Regions from separate parts of the Ruegeria sp. L11 genome, predicted to be linked through region 2. Evidence: riboswitches for the same ligand, from Rfam matches in the RefSeq annotation. Region 2 holds a riboswitch; each other region holds the start of a gene.
What was found. Region 2 has a riboswitch for cobalamin ahead of ACR0CE_RS05915 (ABC transporter substrate-binding protein). Riboswitches for the same ligand answer to the same signal wherever they lie in the genome.
Positions count from the first base shown of each region.

Region 1: it holds a riboswitch for cobalamin, as region 2 does, so the genes downstream of both, ACR0CE_RS00325 (DUF1636 family protein) here and ACR0CE_RS05915 (ABC transporter substrate-binding protein) in region 2, are expected to answer to the same signal.
Region 3: it holds a riboswitch for cobalamin, as region 2 does, so the genes downstream of both, ACR0CE_RS19640 (DUF4198 domain-containing protein) here and ACR0CE_RS05915 (ABC transporter substrate-binding protein) in region 2, are expected to answer to the same signal.
Region 4: it holds a riboswitch for cobalamin, as region 2 does, so the genes downstream of both, ACR0CE_RS17745 (hypothetical protein) here and ACR0CE_RS05915 (ABC transporter substrate-binding protein) in region 2, are expected to answer to the same signal.

Region 1 covers NZ_JBQFMI010000001.1:62,666-70,482, reverse strand. The annotation lists gene ACR0CE_RS00340 (DUF5677 domain-containing protein) at 1-274, shown strand, start outside; gene ACR0CE_RS00335 (hypothetical protein) at 750-1,034, shown strand; gene ACR0CE_RS00330 (NAD(P)-dependent oxidoreductase) at 1,375-2,388, opposite strand; cobalamin riboswitch at 2,473-2,677, shown strand; gene ACR0CE_RS00325 (DUF1636 family protein) at 2,772-3,146, shown strand; gene cobW (cobalamin biosynthesis protein CobW) at 3,151-4,206, shown strand; gene cobN (cobaltochelatase subunit CobN) at 4,210-7,503, shown strand; gene ACR0CE_RS00310 (cobalamin biosynthesis protein CobG) at 7,500-7,817, shown strand, end outside.
Region 2 covers NZ_JBQFMI010000002.1:198,887-206,703, forward strand. The annotation lists gene ACR0CE_RS05895 (GntR family transcriptional regulator) at 1-220, opposite strand, end outside; gene ACR0CE_RS05900 (GlxA family transcriptional regulator) at 387-1,337, shown strand; partial or broken gene ACR0CE_RS05905 (ABC transporter ATP-binding protein) at 2,228-2,737, opposite strand; gene ACR0CE_RS05910 (FecCD family ABC transporter permease) at 2,734-3,765, opposite strand; gene ACR0CE_RS05915 (ABC transporter substrate-binding protein) at 3,780-4,784, opposite strand; cobalamin riboswitch at 4,938-5,130, opposite strand; tRNA gene ACR0CE_RS05920 (tRNA-Gln) at 5,292-5,366, opposite strand; gene ACR0CE_RS05925 (NADPH:quinone reductase) at 5,457-6,446, opposite strand; gene ACR0CE_RS05930 (SH3 domain-containing protein) at 6,558-7,019, opposite strand; gene ACR0CE_RS05935 (2-hydroxyacid dehydrogenase) at 7,218-7,817, shown strand, end outside.
Region 3 covers NZ_JBQFMI010000025.1:11,470-19,286, forward strand. The annotation lists gene ACR0CE_RS19615 (nucleoside/nucleotide kinase family protein) at 1-217, opposite strand, end outside; gene ACR0CE_RS19620 (ATP-binding cassette domain-containing protein) at 214-990, opposite strand; gene ACR0CE_RS19625 (ABC transporter permease) at 990-2,063, opposite strand; gene ACR0CE_RS19630 (substrate-binding domain-containing protein) at 2,171-3,190, opposite strand; gene ACR0CE_RS19635 (ROK family transcriptional regulator) at 3,365-4,570, shown strand; cobalamin riboswitch at 4,691-4,889, shown strand; gene ACR0CE_RS19640 (DUF4198 domain-containing protein) at 5,022-5,807, shown strand; gene cbiM (cobalt transporter CbiM) at 5,814-6,425, shown strand; gene ACR0CE_RS19650 (cobalt ABC transporter permease) at 6,422-6,985, shown strand; gene cbiQ (cobalt ECF transporter T component CbiQ) at 6,985-7,770, shown strand; gene ACR0CE_RS19660 (energy-coupling factor ABC transporter ATP-binding protein) at 7,761-7,817, shown strand, end outside.
Region 4 covers NZ_JBQFMI010000017.1:4,816-12,632, reverse strand. The annotation lists gene rsgA (ribosome small subunit-dependent GTPase A) at 1-730, shown strand, start outside; gene ACR0CE_RS17750 (alpha/beta hydrolase family protein) at 766-1,623, opposite strand; cobalamin riboswitch at 1,756-1,974, shown strand; gene ACR0CE_RS17745 (hypothetical protein) at 2,065-2,472, shown strand; gene ACR0CE_RS17740 (protein-tyrosine phosphatase family protein) at 2,464-2,976, opposite strand; gene ACR0CE_RS17735 (DNA polymerase III subunit gamma/tau) at 3,149-4,912, shown strand; gene ACR0CE_RS17730 (YbaB/EbfC family nucleoid-associated protein) at 5,103-5,456, shown strand; gene recR (recombination mediator RecR) at 5,518-6,111, shown strand; gene ACR0CE_RS17720 (hypothetical protein) at 6,133-6,801, opposite strand; gene ACR0CE_RS17715 (hypothetical protein) at 6,997-7,485, shown strand; gene ACR0CE_RS17710 (ribonuclease T2 family protein) at 7,482-7,817, opposite strand, start outside.

The DNA.
Region 1 (7,817 bases), on a different contig from region 2:
CCTGCAAAAAAAGTACAATCTACCCAACAAGAAGGCACCACCCACGAAAAACTTAGCGGTCGAGGTTGGTCTTGAGCACGAATACGACGCTCTGTTCAAGGTATTCTCGAAATTAGTTCACCCAACATCTCTTTTGGTGAATGACCATCAAACATCAAGCTCGATTGAAACAATCGGCATTCTGCAGATGCACGCGCAACTATATGCAATAGACACTCAAACCAGAATTATTGACGAGTATTCGGTTCCGAAGAACGTGTATTCTTCAACGTAGACAGCACTGCTTTAAGGCAGCGAAAGCCACCTCACACAAACGAGATTGGTGGTTTCTCTCGCACGCGCCTAGCTTCCTCGATGACCTTATTAATGTGCCTCAAAAACTATTGGTCTTAGTTAATCAGAAAATTTCGACAAATTTTTGCGTGCGCCTATCTATTCTCGTATTGAGTAGCACTTCCCCCGTACCCCTTCGCACTTATCGCAGGTATTCCGTGCCTACTTAGACCTACCCCTTATAAGTAACAGCCCCGCTTTGCGCACATTGATGCAGCATCCAAAGTACAACTTTGATACTTTGCACCCAAAGTATAAGAATACACATACTAACCATTAAAACAGGCAGCACTATGAAGTACTTACCTAGGATCGCAGCAATATGCTCACTGACTACGCTCGCAGCGTGTGGGGGAACGATGCAAGGAGTTGTGCGTGGCGAGGGTACCCGCGTTCAATTCCAATATGAGCAAGGCATGGATCGCGACTACTATGAGACAAGCATTGATGGTGAACACTTTAAAGGGCAAGCCGTGTACGCCAATGCAAGCAGCGGTTCTGGGGTTGGCTTTGCCAATGGGACAACAGTCCCCGTTTTCACCTCTACAACCACCGGTAACCTCGTCGCTGTGATGTTTGGCGACAAAGGCTCAACTATGCGGTGCGATATGAACTATGCAGACAGTTCTGGCTTTACGCCTATGGGCGGTGTGGGGGTATGCCAACATAGCGATGGCCGCGTGATTGACGTTATGTGGTGAGGTTTACCAGAATGCCGGGAACAAGGGTTGGCTATTGACATTAGTCACAACGATTTGCACGTTGTGCGACACAAAGTGAGACACACAAGCCAACCTCATCCCCGATAATCCGGGTTATTCAATGGCTTAGAAAAATGGTAGCGGGTCCGGTACTCGCCTCCAACTACATCCAAATCGCTGACCTGGCCCCACAGTACACGCATGCGACGCTTGGTGTTTTCAGACGTTCATGGCCCGCGATTCTGTCGAACTGCGGGCCAGATATGGCGTGTTTTTTCCGAACACCTGCCTACCCCTGCTCGTTCACGGGGCGCGATGTAGTCTGGTGTTTGCCTTACCCTCAGGCGCGCCCTTGTGGCACAACCTCGTATCCCGGCTCTTCCGGCTCATCATCTGTCATTTCGGCTGGGAAGCCCGGGGCAGTGATATCCAGGCCGGTTGCCTCTTCCAGCCGCTTGATAATATTTGGTGAAAGCTCGCGTTCGCCATAGCGTGCGATACCATCGTTAAAGATGTTGATCATCACCGGATTTATTTCCAGCGGCACCCCGGCGCGGTCGGCGACCTCCTGAAACAGACCGATATCCTTCTTCACCAGATCCATGGTGAAGGAAATATCGCGCGACCCGTTCAGGATGACCTGACTTTCGGTTTCGTGCACGAAGGACGTGCCGGACGAGATTTTGATCGCCTCATAGGTCGTGTTCAGATCCATCCCCGCAGCCTTTGCCGTAACCAGTGCTTCGGCGCAGGTGATCAGGTTGGCGGTGGCAAGATAGTTGGTCATCACTTTCAGCACCGACGCCGAGCCCAGTTCACCGGTGTGCAAAACCCGGCGGCCCATTGTCGTCAGGAAAGGCAGAATTCGTTCAAACGTTTCCCGGTCACAGCCCGCAAAGATCGAAATGTTGCCTGTCGCGGCACGGTGGCACCCGCCAGAAACCGGGCAATCGACGGCCGCACCGCCGCGCGATATGACTTCGGCACCCAAGCGTTTGACTTCGGCCTCGTCAGTGGTCGACATCTCCATCCAGATCTTGCCGGGGCCCACTTCGGGCAACATCTCCTGCATGACTGCGTCCGATGCTGCCGGAGACGGCAGACAGGTGATCACCGCATCGCAATCGCGCATCAGCTGGGCGGGCCCTTCTGCCGCCTTTGCGCCTTTGGCGACAAACTCGGCCACCAGATCCGCGTTCAGGTCATGCACAGTCAGATCAATGCCGTTGCGCAAAAGGGATCCCGAAAGCTTGCCGCCTACGTTACCCAGACCGATAAATCCCACTTTCATATGACGCATCTCCAAGTTCGTCGTTTTCCCGTCATGCGACCATATACCGAACACGTTCTTCATGCCGCCGAACGACGCCTACAGGTCGCTTTTTTCTCCTTGGCTTATTTGTTGCGCGCGAACCGCTTGACAAGCGGGTCAGCGGTGCCGCATGTCCCTTTCGTTGGTGTCGGCGACAGCCGATGAAAAGGGAATGCGTCAACGGTTCATCCGCCAAGCGCAGCCGCCCCCGCGACCGTGACCGGAGAGGATGCCCAATGCCACTGGCCTGTGCCGGGAAGGCGGGACATCCGACAGAGCGACCGCTCTGGCATCCGCAAGCCGGGAGACCTGCCAACACCCGAAGTTGAAACCGGGCGGGGTGTTCCGGTGTCGGGTCCATGTGCAGACGTGGTGCCCGCATGAAACCCCGTCCCCCGCGAAGAGGATTTGGGGGGATGAGAGACATGACCGAGAACGCACCGGTAGAGCTACTGGTCTGCACGACTTGCCGCCGGGGTCTGCCCGTCGAGGATGACGCTGAGCGACCCGGCACATTGTTGCACAAGGCCCTGGAACAGGCTGTCCTGCCGGATGGTATCACTCTGAAACCGGTCGAATGCCTTTCGAACTGCGATCAGGGCTGTTCCATCGTTCTTCGGGGCGGGCCGGATCGCTGGACCTTTGTTTACGAGAATCTGAACGAAATCGATCACGTCGATGTCATCATCGATGGCGCGACTAAGTATCTGGCCACAGGCGATGGTCTGGTGAAATGGCGCGACCGTCCTGAACACTTCCGCAAAAACTGCGCCTCGCGCATTCCCCCGATTGGAGCCTGAGATCATGTCGAACCTTGAAAAACTTCCCGTCACCGTGATCACCGGCTTTCTGGGCTCGGGCAAAACCACGCTGGTGCGCCATCTGATGCAGAACCCGCAGGGCAAGCGCCTTGCGATTGTTGTTAACGAGTTTGGCGATGTGGGTGTTGATGGCGACATTCTGAAATCCTGCGCGATACCGGATTGCCCTGCGGAAAACATCATGGAACTGGCAAACGGCTGCATTTGCTGCACCGTGGCTGATGATTTCATCCCGACCATCGAGGCGCTGATGGCGCTGGAACCGCGCCCGGATCACATCCTGATCGAAACATCCGGCCTTGCACTGCCCAAACCGCTGCTGAAAGCATTTGATTGGCCTGATATCCGTTCGAAAATCACTGTTGATGGCGTGATCGCGCTGGCCGATGCCGAGGCCGTGGCCGCCGGTCGCTTTGCTCCGAACGTTGAAGCGGTGGATGCCCAACGGCTGGCTGATGACTCGATTGATCACGAAACACCCTTGTCCGAGGTGTTCGAAGATCAAATCTCGTGCGCGGATATCATCCTGCTGACCAAGCCCGATCTGGCAGGTCCCGAAGGTGTCGCGAAAGCTAAACAGATTATCGCCGCCGAGGCGCCGCGCCCGCTTCCCGTCGTCGAGGTTGCAGAGGGTGTCGTCGACGTACGTGTCGTGCTTGGCCTTGAGGCTGCCGCCGAAGATGACATGGACGCCCGCCCGTCACATCACGATGGCCATCACGATCATGAGCATGACGATTTCGAAAGCATCATCGTCGAGTTTCCGGAACAGACCGACCCGGCGGAACTGGTAGCCAGGATCGAACGTCTTGCGACTGAGCTGAATATCCTGCGCGTCAAAGGCTATGCCGCCGTCGCTGGCAAACCGATGCGCCTGCTGGTTCAGGCTGTCGGCGCGCGGGTTCGTCACCAATACGACCGCCCGTGGGAGCCCGGTGAAGAGCGCCGCTCGCGCCTGGTCGTGATTGCCGAGCATGACGACATCAAAGAAGCCGAAATCCGTGATATCCTCGTGGGTGTGACCGAGGTTGCCGAGTAAGTCATGCACGTCGTCTTTCGCGAAAGCCACGGGCTCGAGGAAACCGAGACCCCAACCGATCTGGGCCAAAGCCCGGGTGATCTGGTTGTGCTGTCCTTTTCCGACAGTGACCTGGGCGCTTTCGCGGCGGGCTGGCATCGCGGCGGCGGGCCTGAGGGGCGGATGCCCACGATGCGGCTGGCCAATCTTGCGGCGCTGAAGCACCCTCTGTCCGTCGATACCTATGTCGAACAGACACTTGAGGGCGCAAAGGGCATCCTGATCCGTCTGATAGGTGGCGTGCCCTATTGGTCTTACGGGCTGCAACAGGTTCTGGCACTGGCGCAAGCCAAAGGCATCGCGTTAGCCGTTTTACCGGCGGATGGGCGTGAAGACACTCGGTTGGATGAGTATTCGACCCTGCCCCTCTCGACCCTGAGGCGGCTGGCACATCTGTGTGACACCGGCGGCGAAGTCGCCGCGCAGGCCGCATTGGCCCAGATGGCCTTGGCAGCAGGGCTTTATGCCGGGCCAGTGATGGGCGCGAAAACCCTGCCCGAATGCGGTGCGTGGTGTCCAGATCAGGGTGTCGTCCCGGTGGGTTCCGCATTCCAGAACGATACGAAACGCATCCTTGTCACCTTTTATCGCGCGTATCTGACATCCGCAGACACCGCCCCGGTCGCGGCCCTGATCCGCAGCCTGCGCGCCCGCGGGCTTCAGGCGGTGGGTCTGTTTGCCCCGTCGCTCAAGACCCCAGCCGCTGCCGACTGGCTCAGGGAACAGGTCGTTGCCTTGCGACCGTCGGCGATCATCAACGCCACTTCATTCTCGGGCAAGGGCGCGTCCGGCACGTCGCCTCTGGACGCAGCGGATGTGCCGGTGTTTCAGGTCGCTCTCGCCACCTCGCGACGCAAGGCCTGGGCGGAGGCCGAACGCGGCCTGTCACCCGCCGACCTCGCCATGCATGTGGTATTGCCCGAAGTGGACGGGCGAATATCGGCAGGCGTTGTCTCTTTCAAAGAACCGGGCAAGCGCGATCCGCATTTGGAATACTCGCGTTTTGCGCATCGGGCCGAGCCGGACCGGATCGAGGCGATCATCGATCGGGTATCGGGCTGGCTTGCCCTGAATGACAAACCCAAGGCAGACCAGATCCCCGCGTTGGTACTGTCCACATATCCCGGCAAAGACTGGCAAATGGCCCATGCGGTTGGTCTCGACGCGCTGGCCTCGGCTGAGGCGATGCTGTCTGATCTTTGCGGTGAAGGCTACGACATCGCGGCTGGCGATCCGGTTGCCGACGCACTCTTGGACGCCCGGATATCGTGGCCGCTTGAGGATTATCTGAGCGCACTCGCTGAATTGCCCCAAACCCTGCGCACCGATCTGCACACCGTATGGGGCAATCCTGAGCAAGACCCAACTTTCACTCAGGGTGCGTTTCACTTCACGGCTTTGCGACGCGGCAAGGCGCTGGTCGCACTGCAACCAGAGCGCGGAACACCCGAACTGCGTGATGACGACTATCACGACCTTTCGCGTACCCCGCGCCATAGCTATGTCGCCTTCTATTTGTGGCTGCGCAAAGGTCTTGGCGCGGACGCGCTGATCCATATCGGTGCGCATGGCACACTGGAATGGCTGCCCGGCAAATCGGTCGCCCTATCAGCAGACTGCTGGCCCGAGGCGCTGATCCGTGACCTGCCGGTGATCTACCCGTTCATCGTCAACGACCCAGGTGAGGCCGCGCAGGCCAAGCGCCGGATCGGCGCCGTGACCCTGGGCCACATCCCGCCCCCCATGAAAGAAAGCGGAACGCCTGACCGGATGGTGCGACTGGAAGCCCTGCTGGACGAGTTCTCAAACGCGGACGGCCTTGACCCCAGACGCCGTGACCGGTTGCAGGAAGATATCCGGGATGAGGCGCAAGCCATTGGGCTGGAGCACGATCTGGGCCTGAACCAGGCCACCAGCACCGCCGAAGCAATCACGCGAATCGACCGCTTTGTCTGCGATATCAAAGAAAGCCAGTTTGGCGACGGGCTGCACGTCTATGGGCGTGTTCCGGATGTGACCGGCAGTTTCGACCCAGCCCCATCCGCCCATGCCGAACGCAAGGCCCTGATCAATGCGCTGGCCGGCAAGCGGATCGAGGCTGGCCCGTCCGGCTCGCCCTATCGGGGCCGCTCTGACGTGCTGCCGACCGGGCGAAACCTGTTTACCACCGATCCTCGGTCTGTGCCCACCCGCGCAGCCTACGCGCAAGGTGTGAAACTGGCCGAGGAACTGGTACGGCGACACTTGCAGGAGGAAGGCGATTACCCGAAAGGGCTGATTGTCGATCTGTGGGGATCGGCCACCATGCGCACTGCGGGCGAAGAATTCGCCATGGCCCTGCACCTGCTGGGTGTAAAGCCGGTTTGGGATAAGGGATCCGAGCGGGTTTCGGGTATTGAAGTGCTGCCCATCACCGACCTGAGCCGCCCGCGCCTGGACGTCACCTTGCGGGTTTCGGGCTTGTTTCGCGATGTGTTCCCCACGTTGTCAGCCCTCTATGGTCAGGCGGTTCGGGCATTGTCAGAGCGTGACGAAGCGACCGACTGGAACCCCTATGCCGGTCACGCCCCGGCTGCGCGGGTGTTTGGCCCGGCACCCGGCAGTTACGGCCTGAACATGACCCATCTGTCCGAGACCTATACGGACGAGGCGCGCGCCCAAGCCGGGGAGGCATGGCTTGAGGCCAGTTCGTACGCGTTGGAAGGTGAACACATCGCGCAGGACAAAGCGGGGATCACGGATCGTGTCGCCAAGGCCGACAGTTTTGTTCACCTCCAGGATCTGACGGAAACTGACCTGCTGCTGGCCAACGACTATGCCACGCATGAAGCCGGTTTTGCCGCCGCCAAAAAGGTCGCTGGGGGCACCGCTCAGCTTTACCATTTGGACAACACCAACCCAGATAATCCGCGCGCCCGGACTCTGCCGGAAGAAATCAGCCGCGTCGTTCATGCCCGCGCAGCCAACCCCGGCTGGATTGCGGGGATGCAGCGCCATGGTTTTCGCGGCGCCGCCGAGATTGCTGCGACGCTGGATCACATGGCCTCTTTCGCGCATCTGTCCGGCACTGTCGCTCCGCATCTGTTTGATCTCTATCACGAAGCCACATTGGGTAATGAGGCCGTTGATACCTTTCTGCAAGAGACCAACCCGAAGGCCCATCAGGCCATGCAAGACAGGTTCCGTGCATTGCTGGAAGCGGGGCTTTGGAACACGCGCCGGAATTCGATCCGGGCCGATTTGGAGGGTTTGAGATGAGTGCACCTATCGTTCAAGGCTGGTGTCCCGGCGCGCATCGTCCGATGATGTCAGGCGACGGGCTGGTCGTGCGGGTCCGTCCGCGTCTGGCGCGACTGAATGCCAGGCAGGCTATTGGCTTGTGCGAACTGGCTGAACGGTTCGGCAACGGCACCATTGACCTGACCAATCGTGCCAACCTGCAACTGCGCGGCGTGGATGAGCGCGACCACCAGCCGTTGCTTGTGGAGCTTGCGGCGCTGGACTTGCTTGATGCGGAACCCGGCATCGAAGTACGCCGCAATATTCTGGTCACTCCGCTCTATCAGGCGGGC
Region 2 (7,817 bases):
ACATTTCCGAAACACGGGCACTGCGGTTTTTTCGCAGATCCAGATAGCCTTCGCCAGCCAGTTGACGAAACACTTCGCGCAGAGGCGTGCGCGACAGGCCGAATTCATCGGACAGATGCGCCTCATCCAGATCGTCACCTGGACGAAGGCGCAGCGTCAGGATGGACATCTTCAGGTGTTCTCTGAGCGCATTTTTGCGCGACTTGGCTTCGTCTTTCATCCTTTGGCCTCACTATGTCCTGTGGCCGCCGCGTTCGAATCGCGGAGGTCACAGTTTTGTATTTCTAAAAAATACAAGTTGTATACAAAAAAATCTCGTGCAGCATGGATGTCTGCAAAATAGACTCACGTTCGGGCGTCGGCCCAGTTTGGAAATGGTCCTGCTCATGCCTCAGACGCAGCACTTCGCCTTCATCCTGGTCGAGGAGTTTTCGCACCTCGCCTTTTCCTGTGCGGTCGAGCCGCTGAGAATCGCCAACCTTGTAAGTGGCGAAGAGCTGTATCGCTGGTCATTTGTATCCGAACAGGGCGAGCAGGCCGTGTCTTCCAATGGGTCCGTCACCCTTGTGCATTCCGGACTTGAGGAACTGTCCAAGTGCGATCAGCTCTTTGTTTTGTCGGGCATTCACATGCGTGACCACGTGACCCGTTCCCTTCTGGCCACACTGCGGCGCGAACGAGCGCGTGGAACGCGGATCGGGGCATTGTGTTCCGGCGCGTGGCTGCTGGCCGAGGCCGGGTTCCTCAATGGTATGCAGGCGGCGATCCATTGGGAATACCACGACGCGTTCATGGAAGCCTTTCCGGATATCAATCTGGTGCGCAGCGTCTTTGTCGCCGACGAAAAACACATTACCGCATCAGGTGGGACCGCGACCGCAGACCTGATGCTGCATCTGATTGAACGCGACCATGGCGAAGAGCTGGCCACCGATGTTGCGGATCAAATGGTCTATAACACGGTGCGTAATGCGACCGCCAAGCAGCGCGTTTCGCTGCAATCGCGCAATGGAATGCGCAATGCCCATCTGGCAAAGGCGATAGACATTATGCAGGACAGCCTGGAAACCCCAGTTTCCCCATCCTTCATTGCAGACAAATTGGGTATTTCCACCCGTCAACTTGAACGGTTGTTTGGCAAATACTTAAACACTTCCCCTAAAAGGTACTTTATGGAAATGCGGCTGGAACGGGCCCGGAAGCTGCTTTTGCAAACCGAGGCGTCGGTCACCGAAGTCGCCGTGGCCTGCGGCTTCGAAAATCCGGGTCATTTCTCTAGGGTGTACAGATCCAGTTTCGGCATCACGCCGCACGCGCAACGCAACAAGATCAACTGAAAAAGATGGGTTGCTGGTTCGCGCTTACCGGCGGGGGTGCCGCGATCTGTTGGCCTCGAACTGGCCTGATCTGGCACCCCCTGATCCTGCCGGGATACCCCCTCGTTAAAAACTGGACTAGTCAACAGACCGGCAGGATTACCCACCAATAAATCTCGATATAGGCATAAGTATATCAAGAACTTGTCATCCAGAGATTTGTTGTGCCCTGTTTCGTTAATCTACCGTTAATTTAAGGCTCAGATTGAGGCTTTGATTGTGGGTAATCTGCAATATCGACATGCGGTCGCCGCAATCTGTTCAACCTGATGGCGTGTCGTGATTTGTGTCAGGCCTCAGAGGTTTCTAAAAGGAATCTGTTTCACGGTTCAAAACAAGTAGTGAACATATCACTGAGGTTTGGTCGACCCACGCTCGGACAACGCGCCTGCCGATCATCTTTGAAGGCAAAAAACGAACGAATCCAATCCAGGTCAGAATCAAGACAGCATTCGACGGGCAACTTGACGGGTTGTGAGGAAACCCAGGTCAAGATTGCGCGCCGTTGGAATATGGCTTTGAGGCCGTAGATTGTACGTATCTGGCATGCTGCGCTGACGACACTGATATCCAGTACGACCAGAAGCGATCGGAAGCCGTCAGTCCAGATGATAGGACAGAAACCGTTCTGTCCCGCCGGTACTATACCCCCACTGTGCTTTGACACCGAAAACTTCTGAAACGGTTTCCAAAGACAGGGCATGTTCGGGCGGGCCAAGAGAGACCAGCCGCCCTTTTGACAAAACAGCCACCCGGTCACAGGCCATCGCCTGATTCAGATCGTGCAGCGCCATCACTGTCGTCACTTTTAGAATTCGAACACAGTTCAGGATCGACAGTTGGTGATGAATGTCCAGATGGTTGGTCGGTTCGTCCAAAAGCAAGAGTCCCGGTTGCTGAGCCAAAGCGCGTGCGATGTGCAGTCGCTGGCGCTCTCCTCCCGACAATGTCGCCCATTCTCTGTGTGCCATATCGGCCATTTCCACGGTTTGCAGGGCTTTGTCGACTTGCCAGGTGTCCTCGGCGCGCCACGGCCGTAAGGCCGACAGCCAGGGCGTGCGGCCCAGTTCGACCACGGATCGTGCAGTCACGCGTTCGGCCGTATCAGCCTGTTGTTCAACGATGGCAATCCGTTGGGCAATTTGTCTGCGCGACAAATGCGAAACGGGATGACCCGCTATGACGACTTTTCCTGAAACCGGACGTACCAACCCCGCCAGCAGGCGCATCAGCGTTGATTTTCCCGAACCGTTGGGTCCGACCAAAGCAAGTGTTTCGCCGGGCTCCACGACAAAGGATACGTCTGACAGCAAAGTCTTGCCGCGAACGGAATATGTCAGGTTTTGCGCCTCGATCTTCATCGGGCGCTCCTCTGGCCGCGCACCAAAATTACGGCAAAGGCAGGCGCACCGATCAGAGCGGTGACCACCCCAATCGGCAGAACCTGACCCGGGATGATGATGCGCGACACGATATCTGCGCCGATCAGGAAGACCGCTCCGATCAAGGCGGCTGTTGGGATAAGCCTGCGATGTCCCGACCCCACAAGGAACCGAGCGGCATGAGGGATGACCAGCCCGACAAAGCCAATGGATCCGACGATCGAGACCATGACAGCTGTTGTAAGTGCGGTCGCAAAGATCAGGGTTGCCTGCACCCGCCGGACTGGAACGCCCAGCGAGGCCGCTGAATCAGAGCCGAAAATAAAGGCGTCCAGTGCTCTGGCGTGAAAGCGGCAAATGAGCCAACCGACAAGGGCCACCGGAATGGCCAGATACACATCCGGCCAGCGCACGCCGCTGAGGTTTCCCATCAGCCAGAACATGATCCCGCGCGCCTGATCGGCATTGGCGGATTTGGCGATGATGAAGGCCGTCAGCGCATTGAACAACTGAGACCCGGCAATTCCCGCCAGGACGATCTGTGCCGTCGCAACCCGTCCGCCCCCTGCGCCAGCGGCTCGGGCCAGCAACGCGACAAAACCAAAAGCCAAAAGCGCGCCATTGAACGCGCCAAAAGACAGCGACAAAGCCCCCCCGCCCAAACCTGCGATGGTAACAGCCACGGCACCCGTCGAGGCCCCGGCAGAAATGCCCAAAATGTAAGGGTCGGCCAACGGGTTTCGCAGCAAAGCCTGCAACACGACCCCCGCGACGGCCAGACCAGCGCCGCAGGACGCCGCGACCAGAGCGCGAGGAAGCCGGTAACTCCAGATAATACCCTGATCAATGGGGTCGACGGGCAGGTCCGCTCCGGCCAGCTTGTTGGCCAGAACGGACAGAACCAAATCGGGCGACAGCGAGGTTTCCCCGATCATCGCGCCCGCAAGGACCGCCGCAATCAACAATGGCACAGTAAGGCACGCAGCCTTGAAACCCTGCCGTAAGATTGCGGCGACCTCGTTCACAAGTTGTTTCCGATAGTATCCAGCTTCTCGGCCAGATCCTCCAGTGCCGGGATTGCGCGGATGGTGGCGTCCATGGCCTGCGCATCCATAACGACGATCCGGTCATTCTTGACCGCATCCATCTGGCTGGTCACCGAATCAGCGCGCAGGAACTCCAGCTTTTTCAGGTAGTCGTCCGCAGCAAAGCGACGGCGGTCCATCTTGGCAATCACAATCACTGTCGGATTGGCCTTGGCAATGGTTTCCCAGCCCACTGTTGGCCATTCTTCATCCGTCTCGATGACGTTGCGGATGCCCAATGTGCTCATCATGTATCCCGGTGCGCCTTTTTGTCCGGCCACAAACGGATCGCTTTCCATCTCAGGAGAGGAAAACCAGAACACGGCTGACACGTCGTCCAGCTTCACGGCTTGCGCCTTGGCGACGGCTGCGGCTTCGCGGGCCTTGTACTCGGCAACCAGGTCCGTGCCGCGTTCGGACACATCAAAAGCTGCGGCCAGTTCTTCGATACCCTGATACAGCGTATCGGTCGAGAACGCTTGCAGGCGGGTGCCATCGCCGCCGACCGTATTGTCTTTGCCGACGCAATCTGCAGGCATTACGTACGTTGGAATGCCCAGTTCATGAAATTGCTCACGCGTGGCGACGATGCCCTCGGGCCCGACATGCCATTCATATTGCGCTGCGACCAGTCCCGGCCGCTTGGCAACCACGCTTTCAAAGCTGGGATCATTATCTGCCAGACGCTCGACCTTGGCATTCACCTCGGCATATTCAGGCAGCACCTCGTTGAACCAGACCGAAGTTCCAAGAACCTGCTCGCCCAGACCCAGCGCATAAAGCACCTCGGTCGCGGCCTGGCCGACCGTGACTGACGACGTCACAGGCGCGTCAAACGTGACCGAGTGACCGCAGTTTTCGATGGTTAGGGGAAAGTTTCCTTCGGCGGCAGCGCTGGTAGCCAGCAAGGAAAGGCCAATCAGGCCAGTGCGTAGAAACATGACAATCGATCTCCATGTGTCAATGACCAGAGAACGGGTGAATGGGCATTTACCGAAGCAACAGACGCTTTTCTGCCTGCTGTAAGCGCAGAGTGGAATACAGCCCGCCCAGCGCGTTTCTTCGGCAACCTCCCCGGACAACCCCGCCCGGTGTGTTTCGGTTTCATACCGGCAGGTCTCCTGACTGACGGGTCTTTGTCTGTCCTGTCTTCCCAGACCAAAATGGCCCAGTGACGGAAATGGACAGCGCTCGCCGCCTACAGTTGCGGGGGCAGTTCCGGTTGGCACCAAAAGGCACCTCGGATTCCCTCTTAGCCACATCGGGACCGGTAAAACGCGGGTACCTTAACACTTACCCTGCGGCAAGAAAAAACTCCGGGGTCTTTCCTATTTTCTCGCAAGAGCATGCACCTGCGCGTCTCAACATGGCGCTGATATCAGAAAAGCCGCTGAGAACGCGCCAAAATCCGGACCCAGATTCATAGTGTGTGATATTAGGGAAAATCATGGCTGGGGTGGTAGGATTCGAACCTACGATACACGGTACCAAAAACCGCTGCCTTACCACTTGGCTACACCCCAACGGTGAGCGGCTATCTACGATTGTTGATGGCAGGGTTCAAGAGCGTTTTGCAAAAAAAGCGAGCGCCGTAAAATTTTTTTGAAGGCCCCTCATTTGGTGTCGATCAACACCGCTCCGGTACGGTTGCCTTCCTGTACCATCGCATGGGCGGCAGCGCATTCTTCCAGTGTAAAGACCTTATGTACGGGGCAGATCAATGCGCCATCAGCCAGTGCCTTGTGTAGAGTCTCTATTGCGGCGGCGCGCAAATCTGCGGGCAGCAGGTAGATCAGGACTGCCTCGAGTGTCACGGCCTTGAACATCATGGGTCCAAAGGGAAAGACAGGTGTCATATTCCGGGCAGATCCATATGCGTTGATACGGCCGTTCTCGGCGATGACGGCAATGTTGGTGTCAAGGTTCTGTCCAAATTCGACATCGACGATTCGACCAATTGTACGTCCATCATTTGCGTCGAGAATCTGATCCGAAAGGTGTTCACCGGAGTAGTCGAGAACGACATCTGCACCGGCTGCCTTGACCCGGTCAAAGCTGCGGGTGCTGGCCGTTGCGATCACATTGGCTCCGGCCCATTTGGCAAGCTGGACAGCCAGATACCCGACAGTACCCGCCCCACCATGGATCAAAATGGTTTGCCCGCGCGGCGTGCCGCCCGAGAACACTGCGTGGCTTGCGGTAAGGCCCGGAATTCCAAGAATCGCTCCGGTTTCAAGTGACACCGTCTCGGGCAGTTCTACAGCCTGAGATTCAGGCAGGGTGATGTGGCTGGCAGCTGTACCGAACGCGCGTTGCCATTGCCCGTTCCAAATCCACACGCGCTGACCAATCCGCGTCGCGGGTACGCCATCGCCAACCGCTGTGATGACTCCAGCCCCGTCGCTGTGCGGAACGATCAGCGGAAACGGAGGTTCTGTGACACCTGGCCGGGTTCCCGCGCGGGCCTTGACGTCCGAGGGATTTACGCCGGAATAAGACAACTCGACCGTGACTTCACCCGGTCCAGGCGGAACCGGGGGAATATCCTGAACACGCAAGACATCGACAGCGTCTCCGAAGGCTGAATAGGTGACTGCGCGCATAGGGTCCTCCGTTTAGGTCGAGTTAAGCGGCGATTGGGCCGGTAACTCAAACAGCTTGTCGCGCTTTTTCGGGGCGATGCGCAACCGCGGATACCGGAAATTGTCTTTCGCCTATTCCCGAATTTCGGAAGAATCGACGCCCCAAAGGTTCGATTTCAGTGTCCAGCCACGGTATCCGCCGGCGGTGATCCTGCACCAGTCCAGCGAACAGGCTCCAAGGCGCGCCACCACTCCGGTCTCGAAATGGGCATTCACGGGCGAGGTCGGGTCGGGGCGGGCATAAACAGGCAGCATCTCGGATTCGATCAGCACCGTTCGGACGCCAGACAACAAGGCATAGTGAACCCAGCCACCCGCGCCGTCGCGGTCTTGGACCTTGCGCCAGTTGCCGTATTCGGCAGTGACCTGCAGCGGCATGCCACGCCTTTTGAATACCCAATCGATTCGGTGGGTTAGGGATGGTCCGCGCCGCACGTTCCCTTCGGCTGCCTTCATCGACACATATCGGGGCAGGGGCAGGTTGGTGACCGATCCGCGTTTGACTTCGGCATGTGCGGCGCAGGCACCGAACATGACCAGAAATGCGGAAACTACCGCCAGAAATCGGCGTTTTACCGGTCGAATACCACTCACTGACTGCCCGCTCTTATGCCTGTTGATCCGGTTTTGAAAAAAGGTCGACTCAATGCCATTGGGGTTCTTGTGCCCCGCCTTATCCTGCGCCACGATGCCATGGCGCGCGTCCGTTTGCAAAGCAGTGGGAGAGCCGAGGTGCCAAGAGAACGTTTAAGTGTTGTCGTTACGCGACGGTTGCCTGAGGCAGTAGAAACCCGGTTAAGCGAATTGTTTGACGTGCGCCTGCGCGACGACGACACCCCAATGACGCGTGAAGAATTAGTAGCAGCGGTGCAGGATGCCGATGTGCTGGTGCCTACGGTGACCGATACCATTGATGGCGGGCTATTGGGTCAGGCAGGTGAAAAGCTGCGGCTGATCGCCAATTACGGGGCCGGTGTCGATAATATCGATGTGGCGACGGCGCGGCAGCGCGGCATATTGGTGTCCAACACGCCCGGTGTGCTGACCGACGACACGGCAGATATGACCATGGCCCTGATTCTCGCTGTCACACGGCGCATTCCCGAAGGGTTGAGCGTCATGCAGCAAGGCGACTGGACCGGGTGGGCCCCCACCGCGTTTCTGGGTGGTCGCATTGGCGGGCGGCGTTTGGGTATTCTGGGCATGGGCCGGATCGGACAGGCCGTGGCCCGCCGCGCCAAGGCGTTTGGTATGCAGATCCATTATCACAACCGCCGCAGATTGCGCCCAGAGATTGAGCAAGAACTAGAGGCGACCTATTGGGAAAGCCTG
Region 3 (7,817 bases), on a different contig from region 2:
TCGCGTTGTCAAAGTGAAAACCGTCCATTGGCACAAGCCCTGCTGACACACCGCGCCGGTTCAGCTTGGCTGTGGCAAGGCTGGCAACGGTGCTTTTCCCGGATCCGGGCGGGCCGGCAATCGCGACAAGTTGCCGGTGTCGGGCCGGCGGCAGCGCCTCAACGGCGTCGACGATGCTGTCGGCCAGAACGTCAGGGGCGGTGCTGCCACCGGTCATGCAGCCTGATCCTCGGGCGGTGCGTCCTTGGCCCCGGTCATGAATGCTACGGCGTCGGACATCGAATAGTCCTTGGGGTCAATCACACACAGGCGTTTTCCCAGCCTGTGCACGTGAATCCGGTCTGCGACTTCGAAAACATGAGGCATGTTGTGGCTGATCAGGATGATCGGAATGCCGCGTGATTTCACATCCTGGATCAGTTCAAGGACTCTGCGGCTTTCCTTTACGCCCAGTGCTGCTGTCGGTTCGTCCAGAATGATGACCTTGGATCCGAATGCCGCCGCGCGTGCCACGGCAACGCCCTGGCGCTGTCCACCCGACAGGGTTTCGACGGCCTGATTGATATTCTGGATGGTCATCAGACCCAGTTCGCTCAGCTTTTCGCGGGCGAACTTTTCCATTGCCGGACGGTCTAGCATTCGAAGCCATGATCCCAATGGCCCCTTTCGCCGAATTTCCCGCCCCATGAACATATTGTCCGCAATCGACAGGGCAGGGGACATGGCAAGCGTCTGGTAGACGGTTTCAATACCGGCTTCACGCGCGTCGATCGGGGAATGGAAATTCACCTTTTGACCTTCCAGCCAAACATCGCCTTCGTCTGGCGTCACTGCGCCGGACACTGCCTTGATCAGCGTCGACTTACCCGCGCCATTGTCGCCGATCACCGCCAGAATCTCACCCGGCATCAGGTCAAAATCGCAGTGATCCAGCGCAGTTACCTTGCCGTAGCGTTTCACAAGGTTCCGTCCTTTGAGAATGGGTTCCATCAGGCTGCTACCTTTCTGATCCACTGGTCGACCGCGACCGCTGCGATGATAAGGATGCCGATCAGCAGGAACGTCCATTGTGCATCTGCGCCCAGCAACCGCAGCCCAAGCGTAAAGACACCCACGATCAGGGCACCGAACAGGGACCCCAGAATAGACCCGCGACCGCCAAACAGCGATATCCCTCCGATCACGACCGCCGTGATGCTTTCGATATTGGCCAGCTGGCCCGAGGTTGGCGAAACCGACCCGATCCGGCCAATCAGGGCCCAGCCCGCAAAGGCGCAGATCAGCCCGGACAGCATGTACACGGATATCAGCGTGCGGTGCACGTTGACACCAGACAGTTCTGCCGCTTCGGGGTCATCCCCGACGGCATAGACATGCCTGCCCCAGGCCGTGTGCCGCAACGCGTATGCAAGGACGAGGATCAGCGCCAGCATGAAGACAACACCAACGGTAAACACCGCCCCGCCCAGGTTAAACTTGGCACCAAACAGTTGCAGGATGGCGGCGTGTTCCTCGATCTCCTGCGACCGGATCGTTTCGTTTTGTGAATAAAGGAAATTCGCCGCAAGAACGATCTGCCACATGCCAAGGGTGACGATGAATGGCGGCAGCTTGATGCGACTGACCAGAAACCCGTTCAAGCCCCCGATTGCCGAGCCAACAGCAAGGCCGCACACAATCGCAACCGAAGGTGGCATTCCATAGCGGAAAGTGAATTGCCCCATCACAACCGACGACATCACCATGATGGCCCCAACACTCAGGTCGATGCCTGCGGTCAGGATCACAAGGCTTTGGGCCGCCGCCACGATCCCGACGATCTGAACCTGTTGCAGGATCAATGTCAGCGCAAAGGGCGAAAAGAACTTGGGGCCCAGCAAGACACCAAAGATGACGATTGCAGCGACAAGGACGATCAGCGGGACCAGCGACGGGTTCACATGCAGAAAATGCTGAACCGTTCCGACAAATCCGCGTTGGTGATCGTCAAATTCGGCAACTTGCTCTGGGCTGCCCTTTGCGGCGGTTTCGAAATCGTCGGCTTGTCGTGAAGAATCGGACATGGAACTTCCCCCAAAGCGTCAGGTTTATGACGACTTTAGCAAGGTTTCGGGCGTGTGGGTGGTTTTGATAAGTGGAAGGCCGCGTGGCGGCCTTCCACACGTTCAGCTTAACCCCAGCAGAGGTCCATGCCTTCCTGAACAGAGATGGACTCGACGCCGTCGGCGGCCTTATCCGTCACAAGCGCCACGCCAGTGTCAAAAAAGTCCTTACCGGGTGTGTTCTCGGGTTTCGTCCCTTCGTCCGCCCATTTCTTGACAGCCTCAACGCCCAGCGATGCCATCAGCAGCGGGTATTGCTGGGATGTTGCGCCGATGACCCCGTCCGCCACGTTCTGCACGCCGGGGCAGCCGCCATCGACGGAAACGATCAGCACGTCATTTTCGCGCCCGATAGCCTTGAGCGCCTCATAAGCACCCGCTGCCGCCGGTTCGTTGATGGTGTGCACCACGTTGATCGTCGGGTCTTTGGCCAGCAGGTTCTCCATCGCGCGGCGGCCGCCTTCTTCGTTGCCAGCGGTGACATCGCTGCCAACAAGGCGCGGGTCGTCTTCATCGCCAATCACGTTCGGATCGGCCAGATCAACACCAAACCCCTGCAAAAACCCCTGATTGCGAAGCACATCCACAGTGGGCTGGCTGACCGCAAGGTCCAACGTGGCGATTTTGGCGTCGTTTGCCGCATCTCCCAGAGTGGCTTTTGCCCATTGTCCGATCAGAAGCCCCGCAAGGAAATTGTCGGTGGCAAAGGTCGCGTCGGCCGAGTCGATAGGCTCAAGCGGGGTGTCCAGCGCAATCACCAGCAGCCCGGCATCGCGGGCCTGCTGCACCGCCGGAACGATAGACGACGTATCTGACGCGGTCAGCAGGATACCCTTTGCGCCATCCAGTATGCAGGTTTCGATGGCCTGAACCTGAGTTTCGTGGTCGCCGTCGACTTTGCCGGCAAAGGCCTTCAGCGTCATGCCAAGCTCTTCGGCTTTGGCTGTCGCGCCCTCTCTCATTTTGACAAAGAAAGGGTTGGTATCCGTCTTGGTGATCAGGCAAACGGTTTCACCTTCGGCCATTGCACTGCTTGCCATGGCCGTAACCGCCAGCGCCGTAGCGCCTGCAAGTTTCGCAAGTTTCATCGGTAGTCCTCCCAGTTTTCCCAATGCCCGTCAGGGCATACGTCTGATCGGGCGAAATCCGGCCCGATCGAACGTGAAAACCATCACAAGATTCGAATTTTGAGTCAATAAATAAATCACTCTTATTTATTATTGACAGAAAGGAAGGGTTTCAACATTGTCGTCACGAAGGGGATGGCCGTGTCTGCAAACAACTCTTTGGACAATACCGCTGGCGTACGCGAGCCAGACATGCGCGGCACCAATCAAAGCGGAATGCGGGCCCGAAATGAACGGCTTGTCCTGTCACTGGTCCGGCGCCATCAGGCCCTTGCAAAATCTGAGATCGCGCGGATGACCGGGCTGTCGGCACAGACGGTTTCGGTCATCATGCGCCAGTTGGAAACCGATGGGCTGCTTCTGCGGGGCGAACCGATCCGGGGAAAAGTCGGGCAGCCCTCGGTTCCCATGCGCCTGAATCCGGATGGCGCGTATTTCTTTGGGCTCAAAGTCGGGCGGCGCAGTACCGAGCTGGTGCTGACGGATTTCCTTGGCAATGTCAGGCACCGTGAGCGGCGGACTTATGATTTTCCGACGCCCGAGGCGACACTGAGCTTTTCCAAGGAAAGCCTCGACAAAGTGATGACGTCGCTGTCGCCCGAAGCGCGCGGCAGGATCGCGGGTCTTGGGATTGCGATGCCATTCTACCTTTGGGACTGGGCACAGACATTGCAGGTTCCGCAGGAGAAAATGGATCCGTGGCGTGACGCGGACCTGAAAGGCGCGCTGGCGGCAAGCTATGACTTGCCGGTGTTCTTGCAGAACGACGCAACGGCCGCCTGCGGCGCTGAGCTGGTTTTTGGCCCGGCGGAAGGTCCACGAGATTTCCTGTATTTTTATGTGGGCTTCTTCATTGGGGGCGGGGTGGTTCTGAACGGCTCGATCTTTTCGGGGCGGGGAAACGCCGGTGCGCTTGGCCCATTGCCCGTGCCGGACGACGCAGGCGGAGTGAAACCGTTGATAGATGTCGCCAGTCTTTATGTGCTGGAGCGCGCGACAGGTGAGAATGCCGCAACAGCCGGTTCAATTTGGGAAACGACACAGCATTGGGACGTACCGGAAACCCACCTTGAGAACTGGCTGAAACAAGCGGCGCACGGGATTGCCCATGCCACAGTCTCATCTTGCAGCCTGATCGACTTCGAATGTGTCAAGATTGATGGCTGGATGCCCGCAGGCATCAAGGCGCGGCTGGTGGAACTGGTTGAGGTCGAACTATCCGACCTGAACCTGACCGGGCTGGAACGGCCTTTGGTGCTGGCGGGGACGGCAGGCCCGGATGCCCGCTCATTGGGGGCGGCCAGTTTGCCATTGTCGGAAAGATACCTGCTCGAAGGGTAGGTTCATTCCCGAAAACCCCGACCTTTATCCAAAGCGGATCCGCCGGAAAAAGGGCATTGCCCGCTAAACTTTTTGACAGCCAGCGCAAATGATCGTTGACGGATGCCGAAGAAGTCTGGCAAGCCGCTCGGCATGTTCGGTTCCGGGGCGTGCTCTGGAATCAAAAGGGAATGCGGTGCGGGCTTTGGCCCAATTCCGCAACTGCACCCGCAACTGTAAGCGGCGAGCAGGGCTGAAGTGCCACTGGAGTTAATCCGGGAAGGCCAGCCCAACGCTTTGACCCGCAAGTCAGGATACCTGCCGGACATGTGCCTTTGACAAGGGCACTCCTAATCGGCGACGGGATGTGCGTCGGAGCAGGATGCTTGAAAAAGCAGCTTAGCTTGGACATCCCCGCAGTCAAAACGCATCTCGTACCGGGATTGGTACGATGGGACAAGGACGACTATTGATGACCAAGCTGCTTTCCGCAGCCGCTGTGGCGATAGCGCTTCCAGCGATGGCAAATGCGCATTTCCTGCTGGAATACACCGCTGAAACCATGATCGACGCACCGGGGAATGTTCCGGTCAAGCTGATCTTTTGGCATCCGTTCTCGAACGGGCATGTCATGGATCTGGACAAGCCGCAGGAATTCTACGTGATCCACAACGGTCAGAAAACCGATCTGCTGGATACCCTGGAACCCGTACGTTTCACCGGTGGCGAAAACGAAGGCGCGGCATTCAAGGGTTATGTTCCCGTCAAACGGTCGGGCGACTATGTGCTGGTGACAGTTCCCCAGCCCTATTATGAGGAATCCGAGGATATCTATATCCAGCAGATCGCCAAGGCATTCCTGAACCGCAACGAACTGCCGACCGACTGGATGAACCCGGTGGGCCTGCCGGTTGAGATTATCCCGCTCAACAAACCGACCAACATCATCGCGGGTTCGACGTTTACAGGTCGGGTTATGGCCGAAGGCCAACCGGTTGTGGGTGCCGAGATCGAGATCGAGTACATGGCCGCAGAACCAGACATGGAAAGCGCGGCCGCCTCGGCCCCGACCGTCTCGCCGATGCCGGGTGGTGCATTGGTCGCAACTTCGGATGATAACGGGTATTTCACGTTTGGCGTTCCAAAAGCCGGATATTGGGGATTTGCCGCACTCGGCGCCGGTCCCGTGACCGAACACAACGGCAAAGAACTAAGCCAGGACGCGGTCATCTGGATCCGCGCCTGGGATTTGGAGTAACCGTAGATGCACATCGTTGACGGAGCCTTGTCCAACCCTGTCGTGATCGGCGGAGCCGTCGCTGCTGCGGGTGGGATTGCCATGGGCCTCAGGTCGCTGGATCTTGATCGCATCCCCACTGCGGGGGTGCTGTCTGCCAGCTTTTTCGTGGCATCGCTGATCCATGTGCCGATTGGCCCTTCGTCAGTGCATCTGATCCTCAACGGAATGGCCGGGCTTTTGTTGGGCTGGGCCGCATTCCCGGCCCTGTTCGTCGGGCTTTTGCTGCAAGCCGTCTTCTTTGGCTTTGGCGGGTTGACGGTATTGGGGATCAACACCCTGAACATCGCGTTGCCCGCGGTTTTGGCCGGGCTGATCTTTGGCCGCCTGATCGCCCATGGCTCACCTCTGCAAGGTGCGATATGGGGCGGGGTCGGCGGTGCCTTTGCCATAGCCGCCACAACCGGCATGGTTGCGTTTTCACTGGCCTTGTCCGGGGATGCCTTCCTGCCTGCGGCCAAGCTTGTTTTCTTTGCACATATTCCTGTCATGGCGATTGAGGCGATCCTGACCGGGTTCGCGGTTTTGCTGGCGCGCAAGGTCAAGCCCGAGCTGTTTGTCAAAGGAGCGGTCGCGTGAGGTACCTGGCGATCGTTCTGGCGCTGAGCTGCGCACCCGTACCTGCCTTGGCGCATAAGGTCATAGCCGGAGTGTTTGAATCCGGTGACGCCATCGAAGGCGAAATCGGCTTTTCCAACGGCGACATGGCAAGCGGGGCCGAGGTCATCGTCAACGGCCCGGACGGAACCGAGCTGGGCCGTATCCTCACGGATGCAGACGGGTTCTTTATCTACACGCCAAACGCGCCGGTAGCCCATACTTTCTTTGCAAACCTTGGTGCCGGGCACGTGGCCGAGGTTACCATGCCCGCTGCGGATGTCGCCCGGATCATGGGCGTTGAAGCGGAACCCGACACCGCGCCGACAAACGCACCTGCCCAGACAGCGGCGGTGCTCAGCGATGAACAACAACAGGTCATTGCCAGGGCCGTTCGGGATGAGCTGCGCCCGCTGCGTCGGGAAATCGCCGCCTACCGCGAACAAAATGACCTGCAAACTGTTCTGGGTGGGATCGGATATATCGTCGGTCTGTTTGGTCTGGGCTTTTACTTTGCGGCACGCCGCAAGCTGGCGGCCTGATGGCGCACGTTCTGGGGCAACAGGAAAACACGCTGGCCAAAGCGGGCGCGCAGCGGCGCGGCGCGATCAACCCGCTTGATCCAAGGATGCGGATCGTCATGGCGGTTGTCTTCGCGGTGGTGACTGTGGCGGTCTCCTCGCAGACAGCACTGTGCGGGGCTCTGGCGGTGTCCCTTTCGCTTCTTGCCGCGTCGCGTCTGCCCTGGCGGAAAACGTTGAAACGCATGGCCATGATGGATGGGTTCATCCTTTTCATGCTGGTGCTGTTGCCATTCTCCATGCCCGGCGACCCGATGTTCACGCTCTGGGGGTTTCCCGCAAGCTGGCAGGGTTTCTGGAAAGCGGTCGAGATCGCCTTGACGGCCAACGCGGTCATCCTGTCCCTGATGGTGCTGGTCGGCACGATGGAGCCGGTCATGCTTGGCCACGCCTTGCACCGCCTACGCTGCCCCGAAAAGCTGGTTCATCTTCTGATGTTCACCATCCGCTATATCGAGGTTCTGCGGGAAGAATACCTGCGCCTGCGCGCGGCTATGAAAGTGCGCGGCTTTCGCCCGGCAACAAACTGGCACACCTATCGCAGCTTTGGCTATCTCGTGGGAATGATGCTGGTGCGCGCGATCGAAAGATCCGAACGCATTCTTGATGCCATGAAATGCCGGGGGTTTTCAGGCCGTATGCTGCTGCTTCAGGACTTTGCCCTGACCCGAAGGGACATTGTTTTTGCCGCAGGCCTTGGTGCTCTTTGCGCGGGTCTGATCATACTGGATTTTGCATGGCACTGATTGCGCTTGAAGATATCTGCTTTGCCTACCCCGGTCAGCCACCCGTT
Region 4 (7,817 bases), on a different contig from region 2:
CGATGTTTTGTTCATCGTCAGCTCGTGCAATGCGGACTTCAACCTTCCCCGGCTGGAACGTTATCTGGCGCTGGCGCATCAGGCCGGATGTTATCCGGTCGTTGTCCTGACGAAAGCTGACCAGTCGGATGACCCCGGCAGTTTCTCGGGACAAGTGCAATCTCTGGACCCTTTTCTGTCGGTGCTGGCGGTCAATGCGCTGGACCCGGCAGATGTCGAAAAGGTTCTGGCATGGTGCCCCAAAGGCCAGACCGGCGCGCTGGTCGGGTCGTCGGGCGTAGGTAAAACGACGCTCAGCAACGCCATGACGGATCAAAACCTCGCCACGTCTGAAATTCGCGAAGACGACGCACGGGGCAGACACACGACAACGGTGCGCGCGTTGCACCGGATGGGTAACGGTGGCTGGCTGATCGATACGCCGGGAATGCGCGCACTGCGTTTGCTGGACGCTCAGGACGGGATCGACAACGTGTTCTCGGACATCACGGAGCTTGGCCAAAGCTGTCGCTTTTCGGATTGTCAGCACGAGACCGAGCCCGGCTGTGCCGTGCAGAACGCAATCGGCGAAGGCGCACTTGACCCGACCCGGCTGGACCGTTGGCGCAAGCTGCGGCGTGAAGATCAGCGAAACTCGGAAACCGTTGCCCAATCGCGGGCGCGGGACAAGGCGTTCGGCAAGATGGTGCGCGGTGTCATGCAGGACAAGAAGCTTCGCAAACGGCCATAACTGCAAGGTGTTAGGAAAACCTGCGTCGCGTCTGATCAGGCGATCAGGCGCGGCCAGACCGCTGCATTGCGACGGGCAAATGCTCCGATATGGCCTATTTCCGGCAGTCCGAATTCAGCAGGCTTCAGAAGGTGGCGTCTGGCCTCGGGGCCATACAAATCAGCAAGGCGCCAAACCGCCTCGGGCGGAGCCATCTGGTCATCTTCGAACGTGAACAGATCCACTGGTGTTCCAGAACTGCCCCAATGCGCATCAGGCAAATTCTGCCCGATCTCGGGAACGTAGCTAAGAGGGGCTGTACACCATTTGCGCCATTGCCAGTAGACCGAGGCGGGCAGGTCCGAACCAAACCCGATTGCTTTGCCGGGTAGATAGCCAAGTGCCCGCACCATCAGCGGTGCATGGCCATACCAGAACAGCCCTGCCAACCCCCGATAGGGCCATGGGTGATCTTTCAAAGTCACCAGTCCCGAACACACACCGATCATTCGGTCGATCTGGTCGATATCCGGCTGCACCGGCCCCAGCATCGCACCGACGGAATGGCCGATGGTCCACTGCTGCGCCTTTGGAAACCGCCTGCGCATTTCGGCCCGTGCCGCTGGCATGTCGATCAACGCCCAATCCGCCATTGTTGCAGTTGCGTCTTTCAGGCGGCCAACCAAAGAAAGCCCGTAGTCCCGATAGTCATAGGTCAGGCAAGCTATCCCCCGGTCGGCAGCCAGCCATCGCGCGAAGTGTTGATAATAGTCACGCGGCACACCCGTGGCACTGTTCAGCACGACAACGGTTTCCGGCTCACCCACTGGCCGATGCAACCGCGCCGACAAGGTCACAGACCCGGACGGAAAGCGGAAATCTTCGATCAACACCGTCTGTTCCGTATCCAACATGATCCCCGGCTTTCGCTGAAACAATCGGTTTGCCTGCCTTCGATGCCGATGACACTAGGCCGGAACATAATCCGCATCCAGCATGACCAAACGTCCGGCTAAAGATCGGCTTGACTCGGAACGCGATCAGGCGCTAGCGGTTGTGTGATGGTTTCTGGCCCCCACAAGAGGTCGGGATGAAAAGGGAACACGGTGCGGTTTGTCTGGTCATACAGACATCAACCTAGTCCGCGACTGCCCCCGCAACTGTAAGCGGTAAGCAATGCCGAAATACCACTGGCCCATGGGCTGGGAAGGTCGGCAGAGCAATGACCCGCAAGTCAGGAGACCTGCCATCGGAACTGAAACCGAAACTCGGGCGGGGTGTCCGGGCAGGTCCTGACAGCGAGATGCTGTCCCACCTGCCCCAATATCCAGCCCACCACGCGCGGAGGGCGCAGGATGATCTGGAAGACAAAGTCACACGAATACAGCGCTACTGTGTGCCAGCGGACTGGGAAAACCTGCCCGGCTTTGGCGCGACTGGCCCGCTCGATTTCCGAAGCCATGGCGCAGGCGGTTTCGGCCACCAGCGAGGATTTCGAATTTGAAGGCAACAGCGCGCTGTCACATTGCGCGGAAGGGTGCATGGCAACGATCCGAGCGCGATCCGACAGCGTTCGCGTTTTCTGCGGGGCGCACCCTGATACGGCAATTCGGGACCTTGATGCCTATGCCGATTTGATCTTCGGACCTATATTCAGCACGCTGCCCGCGGGCATTGTCGCGAACCCGCCTTGCGCCATGATCGAGGTTTCAACGATCCGGCCCCGGAAAACCGGCTACGCACCCCAGCAGCTGTCAGCTTGATCCCACTTCCACCTGTGCCGGGGTGATCCGGGACGCCCAGGCCAGCTGCGCATCGGTTTCGACAGCGCAGGGGCGCACGGCCCGCAGGCGGTCCAGTGCGTCGCTGGCGCGTTCACCGCATTCAACCATCAGTCGCAGAACAATCATCCCGGATCTGCCGCACCCCCCACGGCAATGCACAAGAACCCGGCCACCGCCCGACAGCGCATGTCGGGCCGTGGCGCTGACCTCTGGCCAGGCCTTCTGAACCGCCTGCGTCGGTGCTCCAAAATCTTCGATCGGCAGGTGAACCCACCGGCTGGCACGGCTTTGGATGTCGCTGCCAAAGTGCTGCGCGCCATCCTGAAGCATTTCAACATCCGTCGTCATTGAAATCACAAGGCCCGGTTTCCACGCCGCAATCATATCCAGATCGCCGACGTAATCCCCGCCACGCCCGGGCATTGAAGTAAGGGCAAGCGTCCCGCCTCCGACCTGCAGAGCAAAGATGACCAACTGCGACATGAAGTGCGTCCTCCCCCAAGGTACTCTTTAAGAAATGAGTCATTAAATCCGCTGGTCCAGTTTAGTTGGAAACCAGCCCGTTCCTGAAACAAAAAATCATCGCGCCCCACAGTGGACGCGGACTGCCGCCGCCACTACGCTGTGCCGAAGCACCGAATCCGAGCGAGAAGACATGACAGACACGCCCAGCCCCGCCTATCAGGTTCTCGCCCGCAAATACCGTCCGGAAACCTTTGCCGATCTGGTGGGTCAGGATGCCATGGTGCGCACCCTGAAGAACGCTTTCGAGGCCGACCGGATCGCGCAGGCCTTTATCATGACCGGCATTCGCGGGACGGGTAAAACGACCACGGCGCGGATCATCGCCAAGGGCATGAACTGCATCGGACCCGACGGAACCGGTGGCCCCACAACCGAACCCTGCGGTCAGTGCGAACATTGTGTCGCCATCATGGAAGGCCGCCATGTCGATGTGATGGAAATGGATGCCGCCAGCCGTACCGGCGTCAACGATATCCGCGAGATCATCGACAGTGTACGCTATCGCGCCGCCAGTGCGCGCTACAAGATCTACATCATCGACGAGGTTCACATGCTCTCGACCAGCGCATTCAACGCGCTGCTCAAGACGTTGGAAGAACCGCCCGCGCATGTGAAGTTCATCTTCGCGACCACCGAGATTCGCAAAGTGCCGGTCACGGTTCTGTCGCGGTGTCAGCGGTTTGACCTGCGCCGGATCGAGCCCGAAGACATGATCGGTCTGCTGCGCAAGATCGCCGGGGCCGAGGGCGCGCAGATCGCCGACGACGCACTGGCGCTGATCACCCGCGCTGCAGAAGGGTCGGCCCGCGACGCGACCTCACTGCTGGATCAGGCAATTTCACACGGGGCTGGCGAGACGACCGCCGATCAGGTCCGTGCGATGCTGGGTCTGGCGGATCGTGGTCGCGTTCTGGACCTGATGGACATGATCCTGCGCGGTGACGCGGCAGGGGCGCTTACTGAACTGAGCGGGCAATATGCGGAAGGCGCGGACCCTCTGGCCGTGCTGCGCGATCTGGCCGAAATCACGCATTGGGTGTCCGTCGTAAAGATCACACCTGACGCGGCCGAAGACCCGACGGTTTCCCCCGACGAACGCACACGGGGCCAGCACATGGCCGAGGCTTTGCCGATGCGGGTTCTGACCCGGATGTGGCAGATGCTGCTGAAGGCGCTGGAAGAAGTCTCTGCGGCGCCCAACGCGATGATGGCCGCCGAGATGGCCGTTATCCGGCTGACGCATGTCGCTGATTTGCCCAGCCCCGAAGAGCTGATCAAACGGCTGCAAGACACCCCGCCTCCGCCTCCCGGCGGGCCGGGCGGAGGCATGTCAATGTCGCGACAGGCCCCGGTGGCAACGCAATCCAACGCGACCCCGCCGCCTGCTTATACATCGCCCCCGCGCGGAGCGGGTGGCGCACCGGTTGCCGCACTGTCGCAGGATGCACAGACGGCCCTGGCCCGCTATCCAACCTTCGGGCATGTGGTGGAACTGATCCGCACAAACCGCGATGTGAAACTGCTTGTCGAGGTGGAAAGCGGCGTGCGCCTTGTGTCGTATCAGCCCGGCCGGATCGAATTCACCCCGACGCCTCAGGCACCGTCGGATTTGGCGTCGCGATTGGGCTCTGCCCTGCAACGCTGGACCGGCAATCGGTGGGCCGTCTCCATTGTCTCGGACGGGGATGCCGCGACCATCGCGGAAGTGCGGGACCGGGCCGAACTGGCCCTGAAAGCCGAGGCCGAAGAACACCCGCTGGTTCAGGCCGTGCTGACGCAATTCCCCAAGGCAAAGATCATTCGGATCGAAACACCTGAACAGCGCGCCGCCAAGGTTGAGACCGAGGCCCTTCCCGAAGTCGAAGAGGAATGGGACCCGTTCGAAGAGGACTAGCCCCTGAGCCCGCGGGTCCAAGTTTCAAGAAACCGGCATACTCACCCCCTTTCACGATGCACCTGAAGGAGGGAATGCGGGCACATAAATGATCGGTCGGCGCCGCTCTGATCTGGACAGGCGGGAGACCTCTTGTGCCACCTGCCTGCGGTCCGTATTTAGAACCAAACAGAAACACAGGAGACGACTGATGCTGAAAGGACTCGGCGGGCTTGGCGGACTGGGCGACATGGCCAAGATGATGAAATCCGCACAAGACCTGCAAACCAAGATGACCGAAATGCAGGAAGAGCTGAACAACATGATGGTTGTCGGCGAATCCGGTGCAGGGCTGGTCAAGGCAACGGCCACAGCCAAGGGTGAACTCAAGGGGCTGGACATCGACCCGTCGATCTTCAACGGCGACGACAAGGAAGTGGTCGAAGACCTGATCCTGGCCGCCATCAAGGACGCTCAGGCCAAAGCCGCCGAACGTTCACAGGAAGAGATGGGCAAGCTGACCGAAAGCATGGGCTTGCCCAAAGACATCAAGCTACCGTTCTGAGCTTCATCTTTTCCCAAATACTCCCGCCGGAGGCTCCCTCCGGCGCAAAGCAGGACAGGCCATGGGCACGAACAGCGAAATCGACAATCTGATCGACCTGATGGCCAAACTGCCGGGGTTGGGCCCGCGCTCGGCCCGCCGCGCGGTGCTGCACCTGATCCGCAAACGCGCTCTGCTGCTGACGCCCCTGTCAGACGCCATGCAGCAAGTGGCCGTCACCGCCCGCGAATGCCTGAATTGCGGCAATGTGGGCACCACGGATATCTGTGACATATGCAATAGCGAGGCCCGAGCGACCGGCGAACTCTGCGTGGTCGAGGACGTCGCCGACCTTTGGGCGATGGAACGGTCAGGGGTCTTCAAAGGCCGCTATCACGTGCTGGGTGGCACACTGTCTGCACTGGACGGTATCGGCCCGGACGAGCTGCGCATTCCTCGCCTCAGGGATCGGGTCCTGGCCGAAGGGATCACCGAAGTGATCCTTGCCCTGAACGCCACCGTCGACGGCCAGACCACCGCCCATTACATAGCGGATCAGCTGGAAGGCCAGGTGCGCCTGACCTCACTGGCGCAAGGCGTGCCCATCGGCGGAGAGTTGGATTATCTGGATGACGGAACGATCACGGCGGCGCTCAGGGCGCGAAAGGAATTGTAGCCGGTTGTAGACACTAGCACATCAATAAAGCCCGTCAGTTTCGTCAATCAGCACCGGCGGCCCCCAATAGTCCGCTTCAAACCGGACGCGCGCTCCACTGTAGTTTTCGAAATGAATCGTTAGACCGAGAGCATCACTCCTAAATAGTCCTTTCAGGTACCCGGTGAAGCTTTCGATGCTTCCGACCCATCCTTCCTCCTTTGTCAGCCTGAACTCGACCCACTTTTTCAGTTCTGTGCTGCGCTCGGCGTCCAGCTTGTATTCAGGCTGGCTCGTAGTTTCGCACTGAAAAACCCCATATTCGGAATATGGGCTGGCGGCATCTATGGGAGGCCAGTCGAAGATGTGAATCCGCGCCAAGAAATCGCCTAGGACTACATAGATCCCATGTTTGTCGCCAACTTTGTCTTCTGTCATGCCGCCATTCCACGCGCTCTCATCTTTGGTCAGAAAATACCCGAGACAAACGTCCGCGCCCCAAACCAACAGGTCTGAGCTTTCAAAAGGTTGCCACTCATGATCCAAGATTGGTGGATCAAAAAGTGATGGGCCTTTCTTACACCCATGCGTTTCGCAGTAGGATTCGGCGTCAAATTGGAACTTGCCGCTGACTTCAGCGAACCCCGCCCTGTCCAGAATGACCGAAGAGGTTAAGAAACAAGCTACAAATAGACTTTTGAATGCTGACATCCAGTATTGTCTCGTCAAAGTATCGAGAGGCATTGATCGGAACAAATGGCTTTGGATTTCATTTTAGCAAATGTAAATCTGAGCGGGTAGGATCAAAAGAAAATTAGTAATTTCTAAGGCAGATGACCCCTTTGTTTGGTCCAGCACGTCAAATAGGGTTGCGGCAAACAAGTTACTCAATACTGGAGACCAATTGTGACCCGACTTCTCGCCTTCACCCTCGCCGCCTTCACCGCAACCGCTGGCCTGTCGCAGGACCTTGTGGACAAGGGCTTTGTTGAAGGCTGGAACATCATGATGGACCCCGCGCTTGGGAACGGGTGTCTGATCCAGACGGTGTATCAGGATCTCTCGGTAGTGCGGCTGGGCTATGACGCATTGGATAATCGCGGGTATTTCGCCGTTTACAACAAGGCCTGGGGCGACATTAAGCAAGGTGAGAGCTATCCCATCCGGTTCGAACTGGACGGCAAGAGCTTTGATGCCACCGCTATCGGGTTCAATGAACGCAAAGTGCCCGGTGCGACGGTGTTTTTTACCGACCGGAATTTCGTCACCGCGATTGCCCAGAACAAGACGATGACGGTTTACAATCCCGCAGGCGAGGTGGTGATGGCGATTGATCTGAAAGGCACCGCCAAGGCGCTGGACTATGCGCGGGACTGCCAGAACAAGAAGCTCTAGCGAATCGGATCGAACAGCGCGTCCTTGGCGGTGCAGTCGCGAATTACATCGCGGCCGCATGGCACCGGATCAAGGTCGCGCGACAGGCATAGGCGGACCTCTTCGATATAGCCCTGTTTGCAGGTGACCGTGATCATATCGCGCTCCAGTTCCGGATTGGCTTTCAAAAACGCATCCTCGACCACCGAAGCCGGCAGTTTAACGGATGCGTCCAGCTTGCGGAAGACCTGCGGGCGTTCGACAGCGTCATAGGCACGCCGGGACAGGGCGAAATAGTCGGGCGCAGATAGCCCCGAACAGGTGCCGTGTTTCTTCCACTGATGCCATGCAAG